Regions from separate parts of the Streptomyces sp. NPDC047974 genome, predicted to be linked through region 2. Evidence: riboswitches for the same ligand, from Rfam matches in the RefSeq annotation. Region 2 holds a riboswitch; each other region holds the start of a gene.
The links. A riboswitch is a leader RNA that binds a small molecule or an ion and turns the genes downstream of it on or off. The one in region 2 is predicted to bind S-adenosylmethionine.
Positions count from the first base shown of each region.

Region 1: another riboswitch for S-adenosylmethionine. It lies ahead of thrC (threonine synthase); the one in region 2 lies ahead of AB0E19_RS06285 (aminotransferase class V-fold PLP-dependent enzyme).
Region 3: another riboswitch for S-adenosylmethionine. It lies ahead of AB0E19_RS23560 (IclR family transcriptional regulator); the one in region 2 lies ahead of AB0E19_RS06285 (aminotransferase class V-fold PLP-dependent enzyme).

Region 1 is NZ_JBEZNU010000014.1:83,549-91,082, reverse strand. It holds gene AB0E19_RS20960 (hypothetical protein) at 1-343, opposite strand, end outside; gene AB0E19_RS20955 (glucosyl-3-phosphoglycerate synthase) at 382-1,323, opposite strand; SAM riboswitch class I at 1,445-1,587, shown strand; gene thrC (threonine synthase) at 1,605-2,915, shown strand; gene AB0E19_RS20945 (MoaD/ThiS family protein) at 2,948-3,226, shown strand; gene AB0E19_RS20940 (cold-shock protein) at 3,641-3,844, shown strand; gene groL (chaperonin GroEL) at 4,169-5,791, shown strand; gene AB0E19_RS20930 (deoxyxylulose-5-phosphate synthase) at 5,884-6,216, opposite strand; gene AB0E19_RS20925 (FG-GAP-like repeat-containing protein) at 6,418-7,534, shown strand, end outside.
Region 2 is NZ_JBEZNU010000003.1:117,221-124,754, forward strand. It holds gene AB0E19_RS06265 (c-type cytochrome) at 1-271, shown strand, start outside; gene AB0E19_RS06270 (Rieske 2Fe-2S domain-containing protein) at 268-1,320, shown strand; gene AB0E19_RS06275 (cytochrome bc complex cytochrome b subunit) at 1,317-2,942, shown strand; gene trpD (anthranilate phosphoribosyltransferase) at 3,073-4,137, shown strand; SAM riboswitch class IV at 4,224-4,340, shown strand; gene AB0E19_RS06285 (aminotransferase class V-fold PLP-dependent enzyme) at 4,555-5,949, shown strand; gene AB0E19_RS06290 (glycerate kinase) at 5,960-7,111, opposite strand; gene AB0E19_RS06295 (SLC13 family permease) at 7,108-7,534, opposite strand, start outside.
Region 3 is NZ_JBEZNU010000017.1:26,046-33,579, forward strand. It holds gene AB0E19_RS23535 (aldo/keto reductase) at 1-336, shown strand, start outside; gene AB0E19_RS23540 (AraC family transcriptional regulator) at 546-1,370, opposite strand; gene merB (organomercurial lyase) at 1,463-2,170, shown strand; gene AB0E19_RS23550 (MBL fold metallo-hydrolase) at 2,195-3,181, opposite strand; gene AB0E19_RS23555 (hypothetical protein) at 3,178-3,426, opposite strand; gene AB0E19_RS23560 (IclR family transcriptional regulator) at 3,539-4,261, opposite strand; SAM riboswitch class I at 4,456-4,597, opposite strand; gene AB0E19_RS23565 (SMI1/KNR4 family protein) at 4,824-5,303, opposite strand; gene AB0E19_RS23570 (SpvB/TcaC N-terminal domain-containing protein) at 5,303-7,534, opposite strand, start outside.

The DNA of each region.
Region 1 (7,534 bases), on a different contig from region 2:
CGGCGCCCTCGGGGAGCCGGACCCGGCCGGTGCTGGAGCCGTACGCGTCACCGGTGCCGGCGGTGTCGAGGCGCCGCATCACGAAGGCGTCGTCGTCGTCCGCGCCCTCGCCCCTCGTGGCGGTCGCGCAGCGGGCCGCCAGGTCGGCGGGGGTCTGCGGACAGCCCATGACGGTGTTGCCGATGGTGGTGAAGTCCCCGTACAGGGACTCCTGGTACCGCTCGCCGAAGGGCTCGACGACGTCGGCGGCGGCGGGCCCGGCCGTCGTCAGCGAGAGCGCGCCCGCGGCGAGGGAGCCCGCCGCGAGCACGCGGAGGAGCGGGCGCGATGATCTGAAGTACATAAAAGGGCAATGTAGGCAAAACACATCATCTGCGGATGTTACGCCACGCGGCGCTGCGCGTACTCCGCGATCTCGACCATCGGCGGGCGCTCCTCCGTGTCCACCGCGTACGTGCGCGGCTCGAAGCCGTGCTCGCCCCGCTCGAACTGGGTGAGCACGGGGCGTACGAGATGGCCCCGGGAGAGCCGCAGCTGCGCCGTGCGGTAGATCGCCGCCGCCATCCGGCCCAGCGCCTGCCCGTCCTGGTGCCGGTGCTTGCGGACCCCGACGTCCACCTGCGCGAGGGCGTCCAGGCCCACCGTGTGCAGCGCGTCGACGAGGAGGCCCAGCTCCACTCCGTAACCGACGGGGAAGGGGAGCCGTTCGAGCAGCGAGCGCCGGGCCGCGTACTCGCCGCCCAGCGGCTGCACGAAGCCGGCGAGGCGCGGCCAGTGCAGGTTGAGCAGCGGGCGCGCCACCAGTTCCGTCACGCGGCCGCCCTGACCAGGGGTGTCACCGAACGGGCGGTCGTACATGGCCTTGACGAGATCGACGTCCTGGTCGGTGAGGAGCGGGCCCACGATCCCCGTGACGAAGTCCGCCGAGAAGTCCCGCAGGTCCGCGTCGACGAAGCACACGACGTCCCCGCCGGTCACCATGAGTGAGCGCCACAGGACCTCGCCCTTGCCCGGGACCGCCGGTATGCGGGGCAGGATGTCGTCGCGGGCGACGACCCGCGCGCCGGCCGCCGCCGCGACCTCGGCGGTGCGGTCGGTGGAGCCCGAGTCGATCACCACCAGCTCGTCGACGAGCGGCACCGCCTCGGTCATCAGCTCGCGCCGGATCACGCTGACGATGTCCCCGACCGTCGCCTCCTCGTTCAGCGCGGGCAGCACCACGCTGACCGTCGTCCCCCGCTTGGCGGCGAGCACCCGCTCCAGGGGGCGGTCGGACACGGACCAGGACCGCCGGGTCAGCCAGCGCTCCACTTCTTCCAGCAACGTGATCTCCATCTCGCGGATCGGACGACCGTCTCCACCTTCGAAGCCTTCGGTTACAGTCTTGAACAACGCGGAGGCCCGATGCATGTCGGGGTCCCGCCCGCGTCTCACAATCGAATACCGCTCATCCAGAGGGGCAGAGGGATACGGCCCGTTGAAGCCCCGGCAACCCTCCAGTCGGTTTGTCTTGCACCAGCGAGGCCCCCGGCTAGGGAAGGTGCCAAATCCGTCTCATGGCGAAATGCGTCATGAGGAAGATGAGGAGAAAGGGCCTCCCCTCCATGGCTGTACAGACCTCCGCACCCGCTGCCGCCGCCGCTGACACCACCGGCACCACCGTCGATCTCGGTCCCGCGTCCGGGCTTTCCTGTCGCGAATGCGGCGAGATCTTCGCCCTCGGCCCGATCTTCGCCTGCGAGCTCTGCTTCGGCCCCCTCGAAGTCGCCTACGAACTGCCCCTCGGCGACCCGGAGGAGCTGCGGAAGCGGATCGAGGCCGGCCCCGCGAACATCTGGCGGTACGCGCCCCTGCTGCCCGTCCCGGCCGACGTCGCCGAGAAGCCGAACCTGAACCCCGGCTGGACCCCGCTCGTCAAGGCCGACAACCTCGCCCGCGAGCTCGGCGTCGCCCCCGGCAAGCTCTTCGTCAAGGACGACTCCGGCAACCCGACCCACTCCTTCAAGGACCGGGTCGTCGCCCAAGCCATCGAGGCCGCCCGCGCCTTCGGCTTCACCACCCTCTCCTGCTCCTCCACCGGCAACCTCGCCGGCGCCGTCGGTGCCGCCGCCGCCCGCGCCGGCTTCCGCTCCTGCGTCTTCATCCCGCACGACCTGGAGCAGGGCAAGGTCGTCATGGCCGGCGTGTACGGCGGTGACCTCGTCGCCATCGAGGGCAACTACGACGACGTCAACCGCTTCTGCTCGGAACTCATCGGCGACCCGCTCGGCGAGGGCTGGGGCTTCGTGAACGTCAACCTCCGCCCGTACTACGGCGAGGGCTCGAAGACGCTGGCGTACGAGATCTGCGAGCAGCTCGGCTGGGTCATCCCCGACCAGCTGGTCATCCCGATCGCCTCCGGCTCCCAGCTCACCAAGATCGACAAGGGGCTCCAGGAGCTCATCAAGCTGGGCCTCGTCGAGGACAAGCCGTACAAGATCTTCGGCGCCCAGGCCGAGGGCTGCTCCCCGGTGTCGGCGGCCTTCAAGGCCGGCCACGACGTCGTGCGGCCCCAGAAGCCCAACACCATCGCCAAGTCCCTGGCGATCGGCAACCCGGCCGACGGCCCGTACGTCCTCGACATCGCCCGCCGCACCGGCGGCGCGGTGGAGGACGTGAACGACGAGCAGGTCGTGGACGCGATCAAGCTGCTCGCCCGGACCGAGGGCATCTTCGCCGAGACGGCCGGCGGCGTGACCGTCGGCGTGGCGCGCAAGCTCGTCGGGGCCGGCGTCATCGACCCGAACCTCACCACCGTCGTCCTCAACACCGGTGACGGGCTCAAGACCCTGGACGCCGTTGCCGACAGTTCTCAGGCGACCGCCACCATCCGCCCGAGCCTGGACGCGTTCCGCGACGCGGGCCTGGCCCACTGACACCCGCCGACACCCGTACGGAGAGCATCGACATGGCCGTGAACGTCCGCATCCCCACCATCCTCCGCACCTACACCGGCGGCCAGGCCGAGGTCCCCGCCGAGGGGGGCACCCTCGCCGAGGTCATCGCCGACCTGGAGAAGAACCACACGGGCATCGCCGCCCGCGTCCTGGACGACCAGGGCAAGCTGCGCCGCTTCGTGAACGTCTACGTGAACGACGACGACGTCCGCTTCGAGCAGGGCCTGGAGACCGCCACGCCGGACGGCGCGGGCGTCTCGATCATCCCGGCCGTCGCCGGCGGCTGCTGATCCTTACCTGTTGGTAGCTTTCGCTACAGAATTGCCCCTTCCGCGCGAGAAAGCGGAGGGGGCAATTCTGCATGGTTGAGCGCGATAGAGTTGGGGAAGCCCCCTCCGCCGCTCATGCCAGGCGCATATGAGAGCGGCCGCGGACCTGACGAGAACGGGCCAAGAAGCGGCCGAAAAGCATAGGCACTCTGCCCCTTATGCCGCTTTCGCCCGGCCCGAGTTGCCCGGCAATTCATGGATTTCTCCCCGATTCCCCTTTCCGCGCCTTCCAGAATTCCCAGTGGATTGCCCTGTTGCAGAGGGCAGTTGGACAGATACATTCAGCCGCGGTCGACGCGTTCCGGCGCAGGTTCTGACCCGGGTCCGTGAAGTGCGGATCCGCGCAAGGGCCAGTAAGTAATAGGGGAGTTAGGCATGGCTCAGGGCACCGTCAAGTGGTTCAACGCGGAGAAGGGCTACGGCTTCATCGCGGTCGACGGTGGTGCGGATGTTTTCGTCCACTACAGCGCCATCCAGATGGATGGGTACCGCGCCCTCGAAGAGGGTCAGCGAGTCGAGTTCGAGATCTCGCAGGGTCAGAAGGGTCCGCAGGCGGACATGGTCAAGGTGACCGCCTGAGGCACGGAGCGATCGGCCACCGACGTCTCGTCGTCGAGGGGCCCACAGCCTGAGGGCTGTGGGCCCCTCGCGCGTTCCCGGACGCCTCGCGCGCGCGGATGGCGTGGAGGTGCCCGATCCACGAGAGTCGCTTGCACTCGCATGGGTCGAGTGCTAATCATTGGCGTTAGCACTCGGAAGGTGAGAGTGCTACGAGGACTGGGCACGACGAGGCCGCCGACCCGGGTGGGGCAAGGAACCACACGGTGCGCGGAGGCCGTCCGTCGCGGGCGTCGGCGCGGTCCTGGAGCGTTATCCACCCCATGTCCGGGAGGACCACTTCACATGGCCAAGATCATCGCGTTCGACGAGGAGGCCCGGCGCGGTCTCGAGCGCGGCATGAACCAGCTCGCTGACGCCGTCAAGGTCACCCTCGGCCCCAAGGGCCGCAACGTCGTCCTCGAGAAGAAGTGGGGCGCCCCCACGATCACCAACGATGGTGTCTCCATCGCCAAGGAGATCGAGCTCGAGGACCCGTACGAGAAGATCGGCGCCGAGCTGGTCAAGGAAGTCGCCAAGAAGACGGACGACGTCGCCGGCGACGGTACGACCACCGCCACCGTCCTCGCCCAGGCGCTCGTCCGCGAGGGCCTCCGCAACGTCGCCGCCGGTGCCAACCCGATGGCCCTCAAGCGCGGCATCGAGAAGGCCGTCGAGGCCGTCTCCGGCGCCCTGCTCGACCAGGCGAAGGAGGTCGAGACGAAGGAGCAGATCGCCTCCACCGCCTCCATCTCCGCCGCCGACACCCAGATCGGCGAGCTCATCGCCGAGGCGATGGACAAGGTCGGCAAGGAAGGCGTCATCACGGTCGAGGAGTCCCAGACCTTCGGTCTGGAGCTGGAGCTCACCGAGGGCATGCGCTTCGACAAGGGCTACATCTCGGCGTACTTCGCGACCGACATGGAGCGCATGGAGGCTTCCCTGGAGGACCCCTACCTCCTCATCGTCAACTCCAAGATCTCCTCGGTGAAGGACCTCCTCCCGCTCCTGGAGAAGGTCATGCAGTCGGGCAAGCCGCTGCTGATCATCGCCGAGGACGTCGAGGGCGAGGCCCTGTCGACCCTGGTCGTCAACAAGATCCGCGGCACCTTCCGCTCCGTCGCGGTCAAGGCCCCGGGCTTCGGCGACCGCCGCAAGGCCATGCTCCAGGACATCGCCATCCTCACCGGCGGCACGGTCATCTCCGAGGAGGTCGGCCTCAAGCTGGAGTCGGCCGGTCTCGACCTCCTGGGCCGCGCCCGCAAGGTCGTCATCACCAAGGACGAGACCACCATCGTCGACGGTGCCGGTGACAGCGAGCAGGTCGCGGGCCGCGTGAACCAGATCCGCGCCGAGATCGAGAACAGCGACTCCGACTACGACCGCGAGAAGCTCCAGGAGCGCCTCGCGAAGCTCGCCGGCGGCGTGGCGGTCATCAAGGCCGGTGCCGCGACCGAGGTCGAGCTCAAGGAGCGCAAGCACCGCATCGAGGACGCCGTGCGCAACGCCAAGGCGGCCGTCGAGGAGGGCATCGTCGCCGGCGGCGGCGTGGCCCTGCTCCAGGCCTCCAGCGTCTTCGAGAAGCTGGAGCTGGACGGCGACGAGGCCACCGGTGCCGCGATCGTCAAGCTCGCCCTGGAGGCCCCGATCAAGCAGATCGCGGTCAACGCGGGTCTTGAGGGCGGCGTCGTGGTCGAGAAGGTGCGCAACCTGACCCCGGGCCACGGCCTCAACGCCGCGACCGGCGAGTACGTCGACCTGGTCGCCGAGGGCATCATCGACCCGGCGAAGGTGACGCGCTCCGCGCTGCAGAACGCCGCGTCGATCGCCGCGCTCTTCCTCACCACCGAGGCCGTCATCGCCGACAAGCCGGAGAAGGCCGCGGCCCCGGCCGGCGGCGGCATGCCGGGCGGTGACATGGACTTCTGATCCTGACGGATCGGCAGTTCATCGCTGAACGCGAACCGAGGGCGGCACTCCCCGAGAGGGGGGTGCCGCCCTCGGCGCGTTCCGCGCGCGTCTCAGACCACCGGCCGGACGAGCGCCTCGGCGAGCGGCTCCCCGGTCCGGCGCGCGTACGCCACCCGCGCCTTCACCTCGGAGAGCGTCCGGGGCCGGTAGCCGGGCCCGCACCCCTGACAGCAGCTGGTCCGGAACCGCACGCCCGCGTGCAGCAGCACGGACAGCACCCGCCACCCCTCGGCGTCCCGCCGCCGCGGCGGCCGGAACGCGGTCCCGACCCCGGTCATCGGCTCCCCGCACCGCGGACAGCGGTGCGCGGGCCCGTGCTCGTGCCCCTGCTTGTACGAGGCGCGGCACGGCAGGCAGACGTACGAACTCCTCCGGATCCCCATGGAGGCAGGGTAGGGGTGGGGGGAAGTCCCTGGCATGTCGGTTTCGACCGGTTGTACGATCACCTCAGCCGGCAGGTGGGGGGCATCGGGCCGGCGCCCGCGCGTACCGCCGTGGCCGTCCGTCCGTCTGCCATGCCGCCGTTCCCGCGCGCCCCTCAGCGACCTGTCGTCATCGACGCTTTCGTACGAGGGGGACCCCTTTTGTCCGTTCGAAGAACGGTCGCGCTCGCGCTGAGCGCGGCCCTGGCCGTCACCGGCCTCAGCGTCGCGGCCCCGGCCGCGGTGGCGGCCGACACCGCGCCGTACGAGGTGATCCTCCCCCCGTCGACCAAGCCGGACAGCCTGCCGCCCTACACGGTCGAGGCCGTCGGCGACGGCGCACTCGTGGCCAGGGGTTCGGAGAAGCGCTGGATGAGCATGGAAGCCGGGCCCGTGAGGTTGGTGCCGGAGTGCTCGTCCGCGGACGAGTCCTACGCGTACGGCAACCGGTACGTCTGCCCCGACCCGGAGAGCGGCCGTGCCACCGTCCACGACTTCTTGGCCGCGAAACGGGTCGACGTGGTGAACGCGGCCGCCGGACGGACGTGGCTGCCGCTCGTCGCCGGCAAGCAGCTGGTCCGCGTCCAGCCCGACAGCGACGGAGTCACCCTCTCCTTCCACGGGTTCGGGACGGGGGCGCCCGCCGACCGGCAGGTGCGCCTGCCGGGCGCCACCGAGGAGCCGTCCGTCCTCACCCAGGACGACACGGGCGCGGTCCTCGGCTACGCCACCGGGGACACCCGCACCGTCGTCCTGCTCGACTTCGCCTCCGGCGCCGTCACCCCGCTGACCCAGGCGCCCTTCGCGGTCGCCTCCGCCTCGCTCGACAAGGACCGGATCGCCCTCGGCGGCGGCGCGGGAACCGCGAAGGTCCTCGTCCTTTCGCGCACCGCACCGACGGCCCCGGGGCGCGAGGTCACGCTGCCGCAGCAGATCGCCGACGGCACCACGGCGCCCGCCCTCCTCGGCGACTGGATCGTCGGCAGGAGCCTCCTGGCCGACACGGAGGCCCTGCCCTCCGCCGCCGAGCTGTGGATCGTGCCGATCTCCGGCGGGGAGGCCCGCAGGCTCGGGGTGACCGTGCGTCAGGCCGACCCCCTCTTCCCCTGGTGGGGCAGGGTGTACGCCATCGGCAGGGAGGCGGACTCCGGCGGGTGGAACCTTCTGGAGATCGGCGCGTTCACCACGGGACCCCCGTGGGTGAACGCGAAGCTCGCACTCGGCGAGTCCCTTCCGGTGGAGAACCTGGCCCTGTCGTACGGGGAGCTCGTGTCGACGG
Region 2 (7,534 bases):
CAGCCCGAAGCACCTCTACGAGGCCATGCAGACCGGCCCGCAGAACATGCCCTCCTTCCCGGACACCACCATGCCGGAGAAGGAGAAGAAGGACATCATCGCGTACGTGAAGGCCGTCAACGGCGACGAGACCGCGAGCCCGGGCGGCCTGTCGCTCGGTGGCCTCGGCCCCGTCTCCGAGGGCCTGTTCGCCTGGATCTTCGGTCTGGGTGCGCTGATCGCAGTTGCCATCTGGGTCGCGGCCCACACCGCTAAGGCCAAGAAGTCATGAGTACCCAAGAGATTCCAGAAGAGAACCTGCCGGCAGGGCAGGACACCGCGCACGGCGCGGTGAAGGTCGCGGACAAGCCGTTCGCCGACCCGGGCCTTCCGCCCCACAAGCCGCGTGTCCAGGACATCGACGAGAAGGCGGCCCGGCGCTCCGAGCGCGCCGTCGCCTTCATGTTCGTGCTGTCGATGCTGGCCACCGTCGGCTTCATCGCCTCGTACGTGATCTTCCCGGTCGACAAGATCGTGTACATCTGGCCCTTCGGCCACGTGTCCGCGCTCAACTTCGCACTCGGCTGGACCCTCGGCCTCGCGCTCTTCTTCATCGGCGCGGGTGCGGTCCACTGGGCCCGTACCCTCATGTCCGACGTCGAGATCGCCGACGAGCGTCACCCGATCGCGGCCACGCCCGAGGTCAAGGCGCAGGTCATGGCGGACTTCGCGGCCGGTGCCGCCGAGTCCGGCTTCGGCCGCCGCAAGCTCATCCGCAACACGCTCTTCGGCGCGCTGGCCCTGGTGCCGCTCTCCGGAGTCATGCTGCTGCGCGACATGGGCCCGCTGCCCGAGCGCAAGCTCCGCACCACGCTGTGGGCCAAGGGCAAGCTGCTCATCAACATGAACACGCACGAGCCGCTGCGTCCCGAGGACGTCGCCGTGGGTTCGCTGACCTTCGCGATGCCCGAGGGCCTCTCGGAGCACGACCACAACTTCCAGGTGGAGATCGCCAAGGCCGCCCTGATGATCGTCCGGATCCAGCCGGAGGACATCAAGGACAAGCGCGAGCTCGAGTGGTCGCACGAGGGCATCGTCGCCTTCTCGAAGATCTGCACCCACGTCGGCTGCCCGATCTCGCTGTACGAGCAGCAGACGCACCACGTGCTCTGCCCGTGCCACCAGTCCACCTTCGACCTGTCCGACGGCGCCCGAGTCATCTTCGGCCCGGCCGGTCACGCCCTCCCGCAGCTGCGGATCGGCGTGAACGACAAGGGCTTCCTCGAAGCGCACGGCGACTTCGACGAGCCCGTCGGTCCCGCATTCTGGGAGCGCGGATGAGCACTGTGACCAACACGCAGAAGAAGGCGCCCGCCGGTGAGCGGGTCGCCGACTGGGCCGACGGCCGCCTGGGGATCTACACGCTGGCCAAGGCCAACATGCGGAAGATCTTCCCGGACCACTGGTCCTTCATGCTGGGCGAGATCTGCCTCTACAGCTTCCTCATCATCATCCTGACGGGCGTCTATCTGACGATGTTCTTCCACCCGTCGATGAACGAGGTGGAGTACGCCGGCTCGTACGTCCCGCTCCAGGGACAGCTGATGTCCGAGGCGTTCAACTCGACCATGCACATCTCCTTCGAGGTGCGCGGTGGTCTGCTCATCCGGCAGATCCACCACTGGGCGGCGCTGATCTTCCTCGCCGGCATGTTCGTGCACATGATGCGCGTCTTCTTCACCGGCGCGTTCCGCAAGCCGCGTGAGATCAACTGGCTGTTCGGCTTCCTGCTGTTCTTCCTGGGCATGTTCACCGGCTTCACCGGTTACTCGCTCCCGGACGACCTGCTCTCCGGCACCGGTGTCCGCTTCATGCAGGGCGCGATCCTGTCCGTGCCGATCGTCGGCACGTACCTGTCGATGTTCCTCTTCGGCGGCGAGTTCCCCGGCGGCGACTTCGTCGCGCGGTTCTACTCGGCGCACGTGCTGCTGCTCCCCGGCATCATGCTGGGCCTGGTGGTCGCGCACCTGATCCTGGTGTTCGTCCACAAGCACACGCAGTTCGAGGGCCCCGGCCGGACGAACAAGAACGTCGTCGGCATGCCGCTGCTCCCCGTGTACATGGCGAAGGCCGGAGGCTTCTTCTTCCTGGTCTTCGGCGTCATCGCGGTGATCGCCGCGGTCGCCTCGATCAACCCGATCTGGGCGCTCGGCCCGTACCGCCCGGACCAGGTGTCCACCGGCGCCCAGCCCGACTGGTACATGGGCTTCGCCGAGGGTCTGATCCGTGTCATGCCGGGCTGGGAGATCAACCTGTGGGGCCACACGCTGGTCCTCGGTGTGATGATCCCGCTGGCGATCTTCCCGGCGGTCCTCGCGGCCATCGCGGTCTACCCGTTCATCGAGTCCTGGATCACGGGTGACAAGCGCGAGCACCACATCGCGCAGCGCCCGCGCAACGCTCCGACGCGCACCGCCTTCGGTGTCGCCTGGATCACCGCGTACATGATCATGCTCGTCGGTGGTGGAAACGACCTCTGGGCGACCCACTTCCACCTGTCGATCAACTCGATCACCTGGTTCGTGCGGATCTTCTTCTTCGTCGGCCCGGTCATCGCGTTCATCGTCACCAAGCGGATCTGCCTCGGCCTCCAGCGCCGGGACAAGGACAAGGTGCTGCACGGTCGCGAGTCCGGCATCATCAAGCGCCTGCCGCACGGTGAGTTCGTCGAGGTCCACGAGCCGCTCAGCCAGGGCGAGCTGTACAAGCTCACCGCGCACGAGCAGTACGAGCCCGCCGCGCTGCCGCCGGCCGTCGACGAGAACGGCGTCCAGCGGAAGATCGGCGCGATGGAGAAGCTCCGGGTCAAGCTGAACAAGGGCTACTACGGCGACGACAACCAGGTCGCCAAGCCCACCCTTGAGGAGTACAAGGAGATCCAGAGCGGCCACGGCCACCACTGAGACCCTCCTGACCTCCTGATGTAGGTCGCCACGGCGAGAGCCCCGTCCATTCGATGGACGGGGCTCTTTGCCGTTCCCGCGGATCGATAGGCTGGACCCCGTATCCGACGCACGATCATCAGGAGCTGCCATGAGCGCTGTGACCCCCGCTGGAGGACCTACCACGGCGGGCCGCTCCTGGCCCGTCCTCCTGAACGGCCTCCTGGAGGGGAAGAACCTCTCCGCCGACGACACCGCCTGGGCGATGGACCTGATCATGAGCGGCGAGGCGACCGACGCCCAGATCGCCGGCTTCATGGTGGCGCTGCGGGCCAAGGGCGAGACCGTCGAGGAGATCAGCGGGCTGGTCCGGACGATGTACGCGCACGCCAACACCATCGAGGTGCCCGGACCGGCCGTCGACATCGTCGGCACCGGCGGCGACGGCGCCAAGACCGTCAACATCTCCACGATGGCCTCGATCGTCGTCGCCGGCACCGGCACGAAGGTCGTCAAGCACGGCAACCGCGCCGCCTCCTCCGCCTCCGGCTCCTCCGACGTCCTGGAGAAGCTCGGCATCAACCTCGGCCTCACCCCGGCGCGGGTCGCCGAGGTCGCCGAGGAGGCCGGCATCACCATCTGCTTCGCGGTGAAGTTCCACCCCTCCCTCCGGCACGTCGCCGCCGCCCGCGGCCAGCTCGGCATCCGCACCACCTTCAACGTGCTCGGCCCGCTCACCAACCCGGCCCGGGTGCGCGCCCAGGCCGTCGGCGTCGCCGACCCGCGGATGGCGCCGATCGTCGCCGGGGTCTTCGCCGAGCGCGGCAACTCGGCCCTGGTGTTCCGCGGCGACGACGGCCTGGACGAGCTGACCATCACCGGCACCTCCCGGGTGTGGGTGGTCCGGGACGGCGCCGTCCGCGAGGAGGTCTTCGACCCGAAGGACGTCGGCATCGACTACGCGCCCCTGGAGGCGCTGCGCGGCGCCGACGCCTCCTTCAACGCCGATGTGGCCCGCCGCCTCCTGGCCGGCGAGACCGGACCCGTACGGGACGCGGTGCTGCTCAACGCGGCGGCGGCGCTCACCGCCCTGGAGCCCGGCGAGGGCACCCTCGCGGACCAGCTGCGGGCCGGGATGGCGCGGGCCGCCGAGTCGATCGACTCCGGGGCCGCCCGCGCGGCCCTGGACCGCTGGATCGCCGCCAGCAACGCCTGAGCCGCCCGCCGCGGTCCGCGCGACACCCGTTCCGGAATGCGGACGGGGTTGCGCGGACCGCGAGCGGTGGCATACGTTCGGCGACAGGTCATGAGTGACAGCCCTCAAGCCCCGGCTGGCTGTCCGGCAACCCTCCGTCCGTGGCGGGGTGCCCCGGGTGAAGACCAGGCCGTGGACAGCAAGGTCCTCGGCAAGCGCGGACCCCTGCGCCATCCCTGGGGTCCTGGTCCTCGAGGGAGCGGTCTCGTGAGCAAGCGAATGCGTTAGGGCCTCCGGCCCCTTCCTCCCACCTCCGTGCGGCCACCCGTTCTCTTCCCGTGCCGCGCGTCGAGGTCAACACCCGTACGCGGTACGCCCCTTGGCGTCGCCCTGCGGGTCCTTCACGCCACTCGCCTCGTCCCGCCGGGAGATTCCGCCATGTCCGCACGCCCGAACACCGCCGTCGAGACCGCCTCCGCCGCCGACGCCGACGCCTGCTGCACCGGGCCGCTGCCCGTGCTCGGCCGGGACGTCACCGTCCCGCTCGTCACCGGCGGCGAGGTGACCTACGCGGCCCTCGACTACGCGGCCAGCGCCCCCGCCCTCCAGCGCGTCTGGGACGACGTCGCCGCCTACGCCCCGTACTACGGCAGCGTGCACCGGGGCGCCGGCTACCTCTCCCAGCTCTCCACCGACCTCTTCGAGCAGAGCCGCGCCACCGTCGCCGCCTTCCTCGACTGCCGCGACGGCGACCAGGTCGTCTTCACCCGCTCCACCACCGACTCGCTCAACCTGCTCGCCCAGGTGGTCCCCGCCGACTGCCAGGTCTTCGTCTTCGAGACCGAGCACCACGCCTCCCTGCTGCCCTGGCGCGACGCCCAGGTGACGTACCTCAACGCCCCGCGCACCCCCGCCCAGGCCGTCGAGACGCTGGAGCGGGCCCTCGCCGACCGTGACCCCTACGGCCCGGCCCTGGTCTGCGTCACCGGCGCCTCCAACGTGACCGGCGAGCTGTGGCCGGTGCGCGAACTCGCCGCCGCCGCCCACGCGCACGGCGCCCGGATCGTCCTCGACGCCGCCCAGCTCGCCCCCCACCACCCGGTCTCCGTGAAGGACCTGGACGTCGACTGGGTCGCCTTCTCCGGACACAAGCTGTACGCGCCCTTCGGCTCCGGCGTCCTCGCGGGCCGCGCCGACTGGCTCCAGGCCGCCGAGCCGTACCTGGCCGGCGGCGGCGCCTCCCGCACGGTGGCCCGCCGGGCCGACGGCGGCGTGGACGTCGAGTGGCACACCACCGCCGCCCGCCACGAGGCCGGCTCCCCGAACGTCATCGGCGTCTACTCCATCGCCTCCGCCTGCAAGGCGCTCACCGAGGCCGGCTTCGACACCCTCGTCGCCCGCGAGCAGCACCTCATCGACACCGTCCGCGCCGGGCTCGCCGAGGTCCCCGAGGTCCGCGTCCTCTCCCTCTTCGGCGACGATGCCCCGCGCGTCGGCGTCATCTCCTTCGTGGTCGAGGGCTGGAACAGCTCCCACTTCGCCGCCGCCCTCTCCGCCGAGTACGGCATCGGCGTCCGCGACGGCCTGTTCTGCGCCCACCCGCTGGTCCGCACCCTCCTCGGCTCCGACCCGCAGGACGTCGGCGAGTGCGGCGCCCCCGAGCCGGCCGCCCCCGGCGAGCGGTCCCTCAACGCCATCCGCGTCAGCTTCGGCGCCGGTACGCCGGACGAGCACGTCGAGCGCTTCGTCGGCGCCGTGAAGGAGCTCGTCCGCGACGGCGCCCAGTGGAAGTACCGCACGGAGGACGGCCGCTGCGTGCCCGACCGCGGCTGACACCGGCCGCTCAGGCGGCCAGCCTCGTCCCCAACAGGACCATGCGCAGGGTGCGTTCGGCCGCGTCCGCCAGGAACTCGGCGCCCCGGTCGAGCGCCTCGGGCAGTGCCACGGGCGCGGGCAGGATCGAGCCGTAGGCGTCGACCCCCACCGCCCGCACCTCGTGGACGCCCCGGCCGAGCGTCCCGGCCAGCGCGAGCACCGGCACCCCGTGGGCCCTGGCCCGGCGGGCCACCTCCGCCGGGACCTTGCCCCGCACGGTCTGACCGTCCAGGGCGCCCTCCGCGGTGATCACCAGGTCGGCGCGGGCCAGCCGGGCGTCCAGGTCGACGTGGTCGAGCAGCACCTCGAAGCGGGGGAGCAGCCGGGCGCCGAGCGCGGCGAGTCCCGCGCCGAGCCCGCCGGAGGCACCGGACCCCGGAGCCGTCCCGATCCCGGCGGGCGCGCCCAGGTCCCGTACGAGCAGGGCGGCCCAGCGGTCCAGGGCCGCCGCCAGCTCCTCGACCCGCTCCGGGTCCGCGCCCTTCTGCGGGCCGAAGACCCGGGCCACGCCCCGCTCGCCGGTGAGCACGTTGTAGGGATTGCAGGCCACGAGCAGCTCGGTGGCCGCGAGCCGCGGATCGAGCCCGGCCGGGTCGATCCGGGCGAGACGTGTCAACGCGCCACCCCCCAGGGGGAGTTCGGCTCCCTCGGCGTCCAGGAGTCGGGCGCCGAGGGCCTGGAGCGCACCCGCTCCGCCGTCCGAGGTGCCGGAGTCGCCGCAGCCGACCAGGACGCGGCGGACCCCGGCGTCGAGCGCGGCCCGGATCAGCTCCCCCACCCCGTAGGTGGTGGTGGCGCCCGGGTCGCGCCGGTCGGCCGGCACCAGGGAGAGGCCCGCGACGGCCGCCATCTCGACCACCGCGGAGGAGTGGTCGAGGAGCGCGAAGTGGGTCCTCACCGGGTGGCCGAGGGGGCCCGTCGCGACCCGGGGCAGCAGCCTGCCCCCGGTCGCGGCGGCCAGCGCCCGGGCCGTCCCCTCCCCGCCGTCGACCAGCGGGATCAGGTCGACGACGGCGTCCGGGCGGACCCGGCGCAGCCCTTCGGCGATGGCCTCGGCGGCCTCGGGCGCGGACAGGGACTCCTTGAAACCGCTGGGGGCGACGGCGATGTGCAGGCTCACGGCTGGGACTCCAGGAGGACGGGCACGCCGAGCGGCGGCCAGACGACGAGGGCGAAGAACAGCACCAGGGCGGCGCTGAGCGGGGCGAGTACGGCGGAGAGCCGCAGCAGGTCGCGGGGGGTGAAGGTGGGGACGCCGTCCGGTGGTTCGGCGAAGAGGGCGACGGGTTTCGCGGAGGCGGGCAGCGTCTGGCAGAACCCGGCGGCGGCGGTGGAGGCGAGCGCGGCGGCCACCGGGTTGACCCCGGCGCCCACCGCCGCGGCCACCACCAGCGGCACCAGGACCGAGGAGCGGGCCGAGCGGGACTGGAGCACCAGATGGGCGGCGGTGCTCACGGCCACGACGGCGCCGAGGAAGGCCCACGGGGGCAGCCCGGCCGGCATCCCGCCGACCAACCACCCGGCCGCGCCGGAGTCGACGAGG
Region 3 (7,534 bases), on a different contig from region 2:
GCCTACAGCAGCCTCGCCCCGCTCTCCACCTGGCGAACGGCCCCGGGCCACGCGAGCGGAAAGACCGAGGAGATGCGCGCCGAGGGTGAGCGGCCCGACCACCCCTTCAAGAAGCTGGCGGACAAGTACGGAGTGACCGAGGCCCAGTTCCTCCTGGGCTGGGGTGTACAGAACGGCTACCCGGTGCTTCCCAAGAGCACCGACCCGGACCGCATGCGACAGAACCTCGACGTCCTGTCCCTTCGGATCGAGGATGCCGACATGGACGCCATCCGTCGCCTGGACCGAGGCCCCGGCCTCGCCTGGGGCGAGGGAGACCCCACGACCTCCGCCTGAAGCCCGGACGTCGCGCCCTCCCGCCTGCCCGAGAACGCCGACACGCCGGGCAGCACGGCATGGTGTCCGAGGAGGGCGGCAGCGCCATCCAGATCGATCGTTCCGGGACGCGGGAAGGCGCCGTCGGCGAGGGCACACCGCCTCTGCCGACGACACTCGGCTGGGACCCTGGCGGGTGTCGTGAGTCGAGGGCGGCAGCACCGAGGGCGTCACGCTGCGCGGTAGGCGGCGGGGGTGACGCCGTAGGTGCGGGTGAACCAGCGGGTGAGGTGGGCCTGGTCGGCGAAGCCGGTCTCGACGGCCGTTGTCGCCGGTGCCATGCCCTCGGCCAGGAGTGCGCGGGCTCGGCGCAGCCGTAGATCACGTTGGTAGTCGCTGGGGGCGAAGCCGTACACCGCGCGGAAGCCCCGGTACAACGTGAAGCGGCTGCATCCGGCCGCCCGCGCCAGGTCGTCGGCGGAGAGGTTCTCGGCGAACCGCTGCCGCAGCAGACGCCGGGCCCGCTCCATGGCTGCCAGGTCCAGCCGGCCCGGGCGCTCCGGCAGCGGTGCCGGCCTCGTCGACGCGTGACGGCTCAGCGCCAGCACGGCGGCGGTGAGGCGTTCCTCGACGACGAGGCGGGGTGCCTTCCCGGTGACCGCGGTGTGGAGGCGGGCGACGGCTCGGGCCAGGGCCGGGTCGTCCACGACCGGGGTGGCGAAGAGCGGCAGCCCGGATGTGCCGGGCGTCGCGTCGGCGAGCACCTCCCGGACGTGGTCCTCGCCGAGGTGCAGCATCCGGTAGCGGTAGCCGTCGTGGACGGCCGACCGCCCGTCGTGGGGGTCGTCCGGATTGAACGCCATGACCAGCCCGGCCGCGCTGACGTGCCGCCCTCCCCGGCACACGAAGGACTGCGCACCGTGATCGGTCACTCCGAACGAGTACGTGTCGTGGGCGTGCATCGGATACGCGTACCGCTCGAAGCGGGCGTCCAGGGCTTCCAGCGCGAGCCCGGGAACCCGCCAGTAGGCGGCGCGCTCCCCGGAAGACGTCATGCCCCCATTGTCCCGCACGAGCGTTCAAGCCCCTGCCCGTGCCCAGGGCGCACGCTGGACCCATCGCCTCCATCAGCGAAGGAACCACAGGAATGACCGAGAACGCCTCGACAGTACCGATGAGCCTCGACGGGACGGAGAGGGTCCGCCTGGCCGTCTACCACGGCTTCGCACGCACAGGCCGGGCTCCGAGCGTCCCGGAGACCGCCGCACTCACCGCGCTCGCTCCCGACCGCGTGCGCCAGGAACTGCGCACCCTCCACACGCGCCACGATCTGGTCCTGGATCCGAAGGACGGCGACCGCGTCGTGATGGCCCACCCGTTCGCCTCCGTGCCGCTCGGCTTCTCCGTCATGGGCGCGCACACCCTGTGGTGGGGCGGGTGCGCCTGGGACTCGTTCGCCCTGCCCCACCTGCTGAAGGACGAACCCGACGTACTGGTCGCGACCCGCTGCCCGGCCTGCGACACCCCGCACGCCTGGGTGGTCGGCCGAGAGGCACCCCCGAAGGGCGACCAGGTGGCCCACTTCCTCACCCCGATGAACCGGGCCTGGGACGACGTCGTGCGCACCTGCGGCAACCAGCGCCTGTTCTGCTCCACCGACTGCGTCGACACCTGGCTGCACAGGACGGGGCACGAGCGCGGCTACGTCATGGACCTGCCCACGCTGTGGCGCTTCGCCGGCGACTGGTACACCGGACGCCTGGACGCGGGCTACGTCCGCCGTGACCCCGCCGCCGCGGCCTCCTACTTCGCCGAGGTCGGCCTGCACGGCTCCTTCTGGGGCCTGCCCGACTGAGAAGGGATCCCTCCCGCCCCGCGCTCAGCGCGGCCCCGTGCCCGGCCAAGCCCGCGGGTACGGCACACGGAGCGTCTCGGCCGCCACGGGAGCGTGGTCGGCGGCGGCGCGGAGGCGGCCGTCGCGCAGGACGACGGCACGGCTGCCGAGCATGGTGGTGACCAGTTCGGCGGCGAGGTCCTCGGGGGTCACGTCCAGGAGGCGGGCGGCGTCGGTCAGCCAGGCACGGGCGTGGAGGTACGGCTCGACCTCGTCGGCCGGAATCCCGTCGCGGATCATCAGGGCGAAGGCGAAGATCCGCCGTGCGCCGTACCAGACCGCTCCGGCCGGGTCGTCGACGAGCCGCTGGGCACGGCGCAGGGCGGCGGCGAACGCGGCTGCGGGGTCGGTGGGGATCGGGCCGTGGGAGGGGAGTATCAGGCGCGGATCGAGGTCGGCCATCCGCTTGAGCGAGGCCAGTGCGGTGTCGGCCGCGTCGGGGCCGTCGAGGGCGAGGTTGACCCAGCCGACGTCGTAGTCCGACAGTGCGTCACCGACCACGAGCAGCCTCTCCTCCGGCTGCCACAACGCCAGGTGGCCCGGCGTGTGGCCGGGGGTGCGGACGACTTCCCAGTCGGCATCGCCCAGCCGTAGGAGCCGGCCGTCCTCGAGCGGGACGTCCACGGTGTACGGGGCGACCGGCTGGTCCAGGTACTCGGCGGCGCAGCAGCCCGGGTCCCGGCGGGAGATCGGCTCGGCCTCCGGGGTGCCCGCGGCGATGGCGGCGCCCCCGGCTTGGAGGAGGGCGTTGCCCCCGACGTGGTCGGAGTGCCAGTGGGTGTTGACGACCAGGTCGATGGTCCCGGCGTTCGCCCGGGCCCAGGCGGCTGTCTCGTCGGCGTGGCCGACGAAGCCGCTGTCGACGAGGGCCGGTTGCCGTCCGGGCAGCAGGAGGGTGTTGGCGTCGGGGAAGGGCCGCTGCCACCACGTCAGCCACGACGGCAGGACGGGAGGGGCCGGTCGGGGGCTCACCGGGCGGTCCTGGCGACGCGGATCAGGGTCTGCCGGCCGTCGGCGACGAGCTTGCGGGAGCCGTCGGCCTGCACGCCGTAGACATCCAGCCGGCAGACGGTCAGGGGGCGTCCGGGCTTGAGGACGGTGCCGATGTGGGTGATCCGTGCACCGAGGTGGGACGTCGGGTCCTGCAGGACGAAGCTGTCCTGGACGCGCTTTCGCGCGGCGGGACTCGCCTGTTCCTGCCGCATGCGGTCTTCCACGTACGTCCTCTCCTTCGGGTGCGTGCTGCGGCGCGAACGGTGTGGCCGAGGAGCCGGGCGGTGGCTCGGGCGGGCGGGGGAGAGCCAGGGCCGCCACGTCGTGCTGGCGGGGTCAGGGGTGCGAGACGGCTTCGGTGAGGCGGTCGGCCGCGTCGACGGCGGCCTGCGCGAGCCGGACACCGGGGTTTCGGGTGAGGCGCTGGATCGGGCCGCTGATCGTGACGGCGGCGACGACACGCTGGGACGAGTCGCGGACCGGTGCCGAGACGGAGGCCATGCCGGGTTCGCGTTCTCCGATCGACTGGGCCCAGCCCCGGCGCCGTACGCCACTGAGGGCGGCGGCCGTGAAGCGGGCACCCTGCAGACCTTCGTAGAAGCGCTCGGGTTCCTCCCAGGCCAGCAGGATCTGGGCGGCGGAGCCGACCTTCATGGGAAGCGCGGACCCCACCGGCACGATGTCGCGCAGGCCGGCGGTCCGCTCGGCGGTGGCGACGCAGACGCGCATCTCGCCCTGGCGCCGGTAGAGCTGCGTGCTCTCGCCGGTGGTGTCCCGGAGGGAGGTGAGGACCGGGCCGGCGGCGGCCAGCAGGCAGTCCTCGCCCGCGGCGGCCGAGAGCTCGCCGAGCCGAGGGCCGAGGACGAAGCGGCCCTGCAGGTCCCTGCCGACCAGACGGTGGCGCTCGAGTGCGAGGGCGAGTCGGTGGGCCGTGGGCCGTGACAAGCCGGTGGAGGCGACCAGCCCGGCAAGAGTGGCCGGGCCCGACGCCAGTGCGTCGAGGATCACCGCTGCCTTGTCGAGGACGCCCACACCACTGGAAATGACCGAAATGCTCATGAAAGGGGGTACTCCAGTCTCGATCTGCGAGCCATGGCTCGCAGAGACCTCGCCCGGGGGAGAGAGGGCAGGAATGATCAGCGGGAAAGAGCCGAGGCGGTCGGCTGGAATGCCGCGACGATCACGAGACGGGTACGCGGAAAGCCCGGGCGGGACAGGGCCGGGGTGAAAGGCAGCACAGAGAGCACCGTGTCTCCTCATCTTTTCCCGCGCCACGTTGGCGCGGGCCGGAGTTGGCACTGATCCCGACGACGCGCGGCGATCATGGAACGCCGAGTCGACCGGGGAGTTGCCGGGGCTTCGTAGGGCCGGTCCCTCCACCCCTCTGGATGATTCGCGAGAAACCATACAAGACTTCGGGTGCTACCGGGCAACGGCGTCCCGCGCGGGAGGGCGCCGGATCAGGCAGGCCCCGGGAAGCGCAGTACTTGTCGTCCCAGGGTTGCCGGCCCACGCCGTCACCGAGTGTCCGGGCCTGCCCGGTGGCGCAGGCCCGGGGCATGCCGATCACCTGGGTCCGGCCGGGCGCCGGCCGGGAGCCGTCCGGTGCTCGCCCCCGCGCCTACTCGCGGGTCTGCTCCAGTCGTTGGAGGAACTCGGCGAACGACCTCGCCACCCGCCGCGGCACACGGTCCTCGTCGATGTACGCCACGGCGGGTTCGCCGTACGGTCCGCACTCGGAGTAGTCCAGCATCACCGTGTCGTGGCCGGCCGAAGGGGTGTCGCAGATCACCACTCCGATGTCCGGGTATCCCCATTCCTCGATCTGGTAGGCGCTTCCCCCTCCGGACCGGGCGTCGATCCCCCGGGCTCCGCCGATTCCACGGATGCCGCTGATCTCGAAGTGGTCTTCGGCCCACGACGTGCGGAACGGCGTCGGGTAGCAGCGGCGCCGCGGGGTGCCGCCGTTGCGGAGGAGGAGCGTCTCGACGTAGCTGTCCGGCAGCCGTACCCCCAGGTCCTCCTCGGCTCGACGGACCATCTCCTTGTCGAGCCGAGGGCCTGTGTAGTAGTCGCTGTCGTCGAACAGCTCCTCCGTCATCAGAATCCTCCGGTGTGGCCCGTCTCGGCGTGGATGTCCCGGTCGACGAGCTGCATGAGCCCGCTGTCCTGGTGATGATGCCAGGTCCAGCCTTCCGGGGTCCCCCGTAGCCCTGACGCCTTGTTGGCCAGCGCGAAGTCCTTCTTCCTGTCTCCCGTGAGCTGGATCCGGACGTCCGCGACCTGCGGGTGGCGCCAGGCGGAGAAGTCGGGGAATCCCTGCGTGTCGAACGGGACGCCGGTGACCGGGTGGACGCCGCCGGCGAGCTTGCCGTTCCTCACCTGCGGTATGCCGCCGTTCGCGCAGTTGCACGTCGACGGGTGTTGCGGCACGGCTCCGCCGCAGTTGTGGACGAGGACCGGGGTCCCACCCGTCAGCACGTAGTACGTGTGCAGGTCCGCGACCGTGACGTTGTGCACCCGCTGCCGCGGCGCCGTCCGCTCCTCCACCGCCACGACCGCGACGGACGCGCCCTTGTCGGTGCGCAGCCCCATCCCCGGACGCAGGTCCTCGGCGTCGAGCCAGCCGCGGAGCGACTCGATCCAGAACGGGTGGTTGTCGGTGGCGGTGACGGCGGCCGTCCGCTCGCCGGCGGGGCCGTCGGTGTCGACGGTGATCTTCACGAGGTGCTTCTCGCCTTCGCCGGAGATCAGGGCGGTGACGGGTTTGGCCTCCGTCGTGTTCGTCTCGGGGTCCGTGGCCAGAACCAGGTCGCCGGGTTCCAGCTCTTCGATCGGCTTGCCGGAGCCGTCCGCCATCACGACCTCGGTGCCGGGCGTGAAGCTGTTCTTGCACGGCGGAAGGCCCACCTTGGCGATCTTGTTCAGGCCCTTCGCCCCGAAGACGGCCTCCACGGCCCCGAAGGCCCCGCGGCCGATGGCCTTTCCGTAGTTGCCCTGGCTCCACTCGTTGCGGATCTCGCCGGTCGCCTCGTCCCAGGCCGCGGCACCGACGGCCTTGGCGACACCGACCGGGTCGTTCCACACCGCCGTTCCCACGGAGGACGCGGTGTCCCGCACCGCGGTGGCACAGGCTCCGACGTCCCCGGCGCAGTTGTATCCGGCCTTCGCGGCACTCCACGCACCCGAGACCGCTCCGGAGCCGGCCTCCCAGGCCGCCTGCCCGAAGCCGACGAACACGCCGCCGACCTGGTTCGCCGTGCCTCGCACCCACGAGGCGCCGGTCGGATCGGTGTAGTTGCCGGGGTTGTTCCTGCCGTAGGCGTAGAGCGCGAGGTTGACCGGGCTGTAGACGCCGCTGTTGGTCTCGCCGTTCAGGTAGTCGCCCAGGGCCGGGTCCGGTGACTGCCACACGCCCGACCTCGGGTCGTAGTAGCGGGCGCCGTGGTACGTGTAGCCGGTTTCCTCGTCCAGTTCCTTGCCGGTGAACTGGTACGGGTTCTTCTCGCCCGGCTTCTCGTCGATCCAGACCTCGCCCGAAGGGAAGTAGTCGAGGTGTTCCGCCAGGCGGCCGGTGCCGTCCGTGCCGTACGTCGTCGAGCCCAGGTGGTCGCCGTGGTAGTAGAACTGGTCCTTCTCGTAGGCGTTGCCGGGCTTCGACGTCTTCGTGGCGATGCGGGTCGTGCCGACGAAGACGTGCTTGAACTCCGTCTCGTTGCGGGCCGAGTAGTTCTGGTTCGGGTAGAGGGTCGTCTGGGCGCCGTCCTTCACGACGCGGCTGCCGTCCGCGTCGTACAGGAAGCGGACCGTCGGGGGCTTGCCCGGGGTCGTGCACGCGGACGGGGCCTGGGGCTGGGTCTGGTTCCTGGAGGTGTCGTGGACGCAGGCCAGGCGGTTGTCCTCGTCCCAGATCTGCTGGCGGCGGGGGTTGCCGGGAGCGTCCGAGACGTTGTCGGTGAGGTTGCCGTTCGCGTCGTAGGTCAGCGACTCCCCGCCGATGCGGGTCGGGGCATGGGGGCGGCCGGGCGTGTAGGTGTAGCCGTGGGTGTAGGTCGTGTCCCGCTGGGGCTGGGTGTTGTTGCTCCCGACGGTGATCCCGTGGCTCTGGGCCTTCGTCGTGATGTTGTGGATCGTGTCGTACGCCATCGACATCGCGTAGGTGTCGGTCTTGTTGTGCGCGAAGCGGTACGAGCCGCCGGCCTCGGTGAGGCGGTAGAGGTTGTCGTAGGCGTATGTCCGGACCGTCGGTCCGCCCAGCTTCGGGGCGTCCGCGCCGGTGGGCAGTTCGGTGGCGTTCTCCTGGCGGGTCAGGTTGCCGACCTCGTCGTAGGT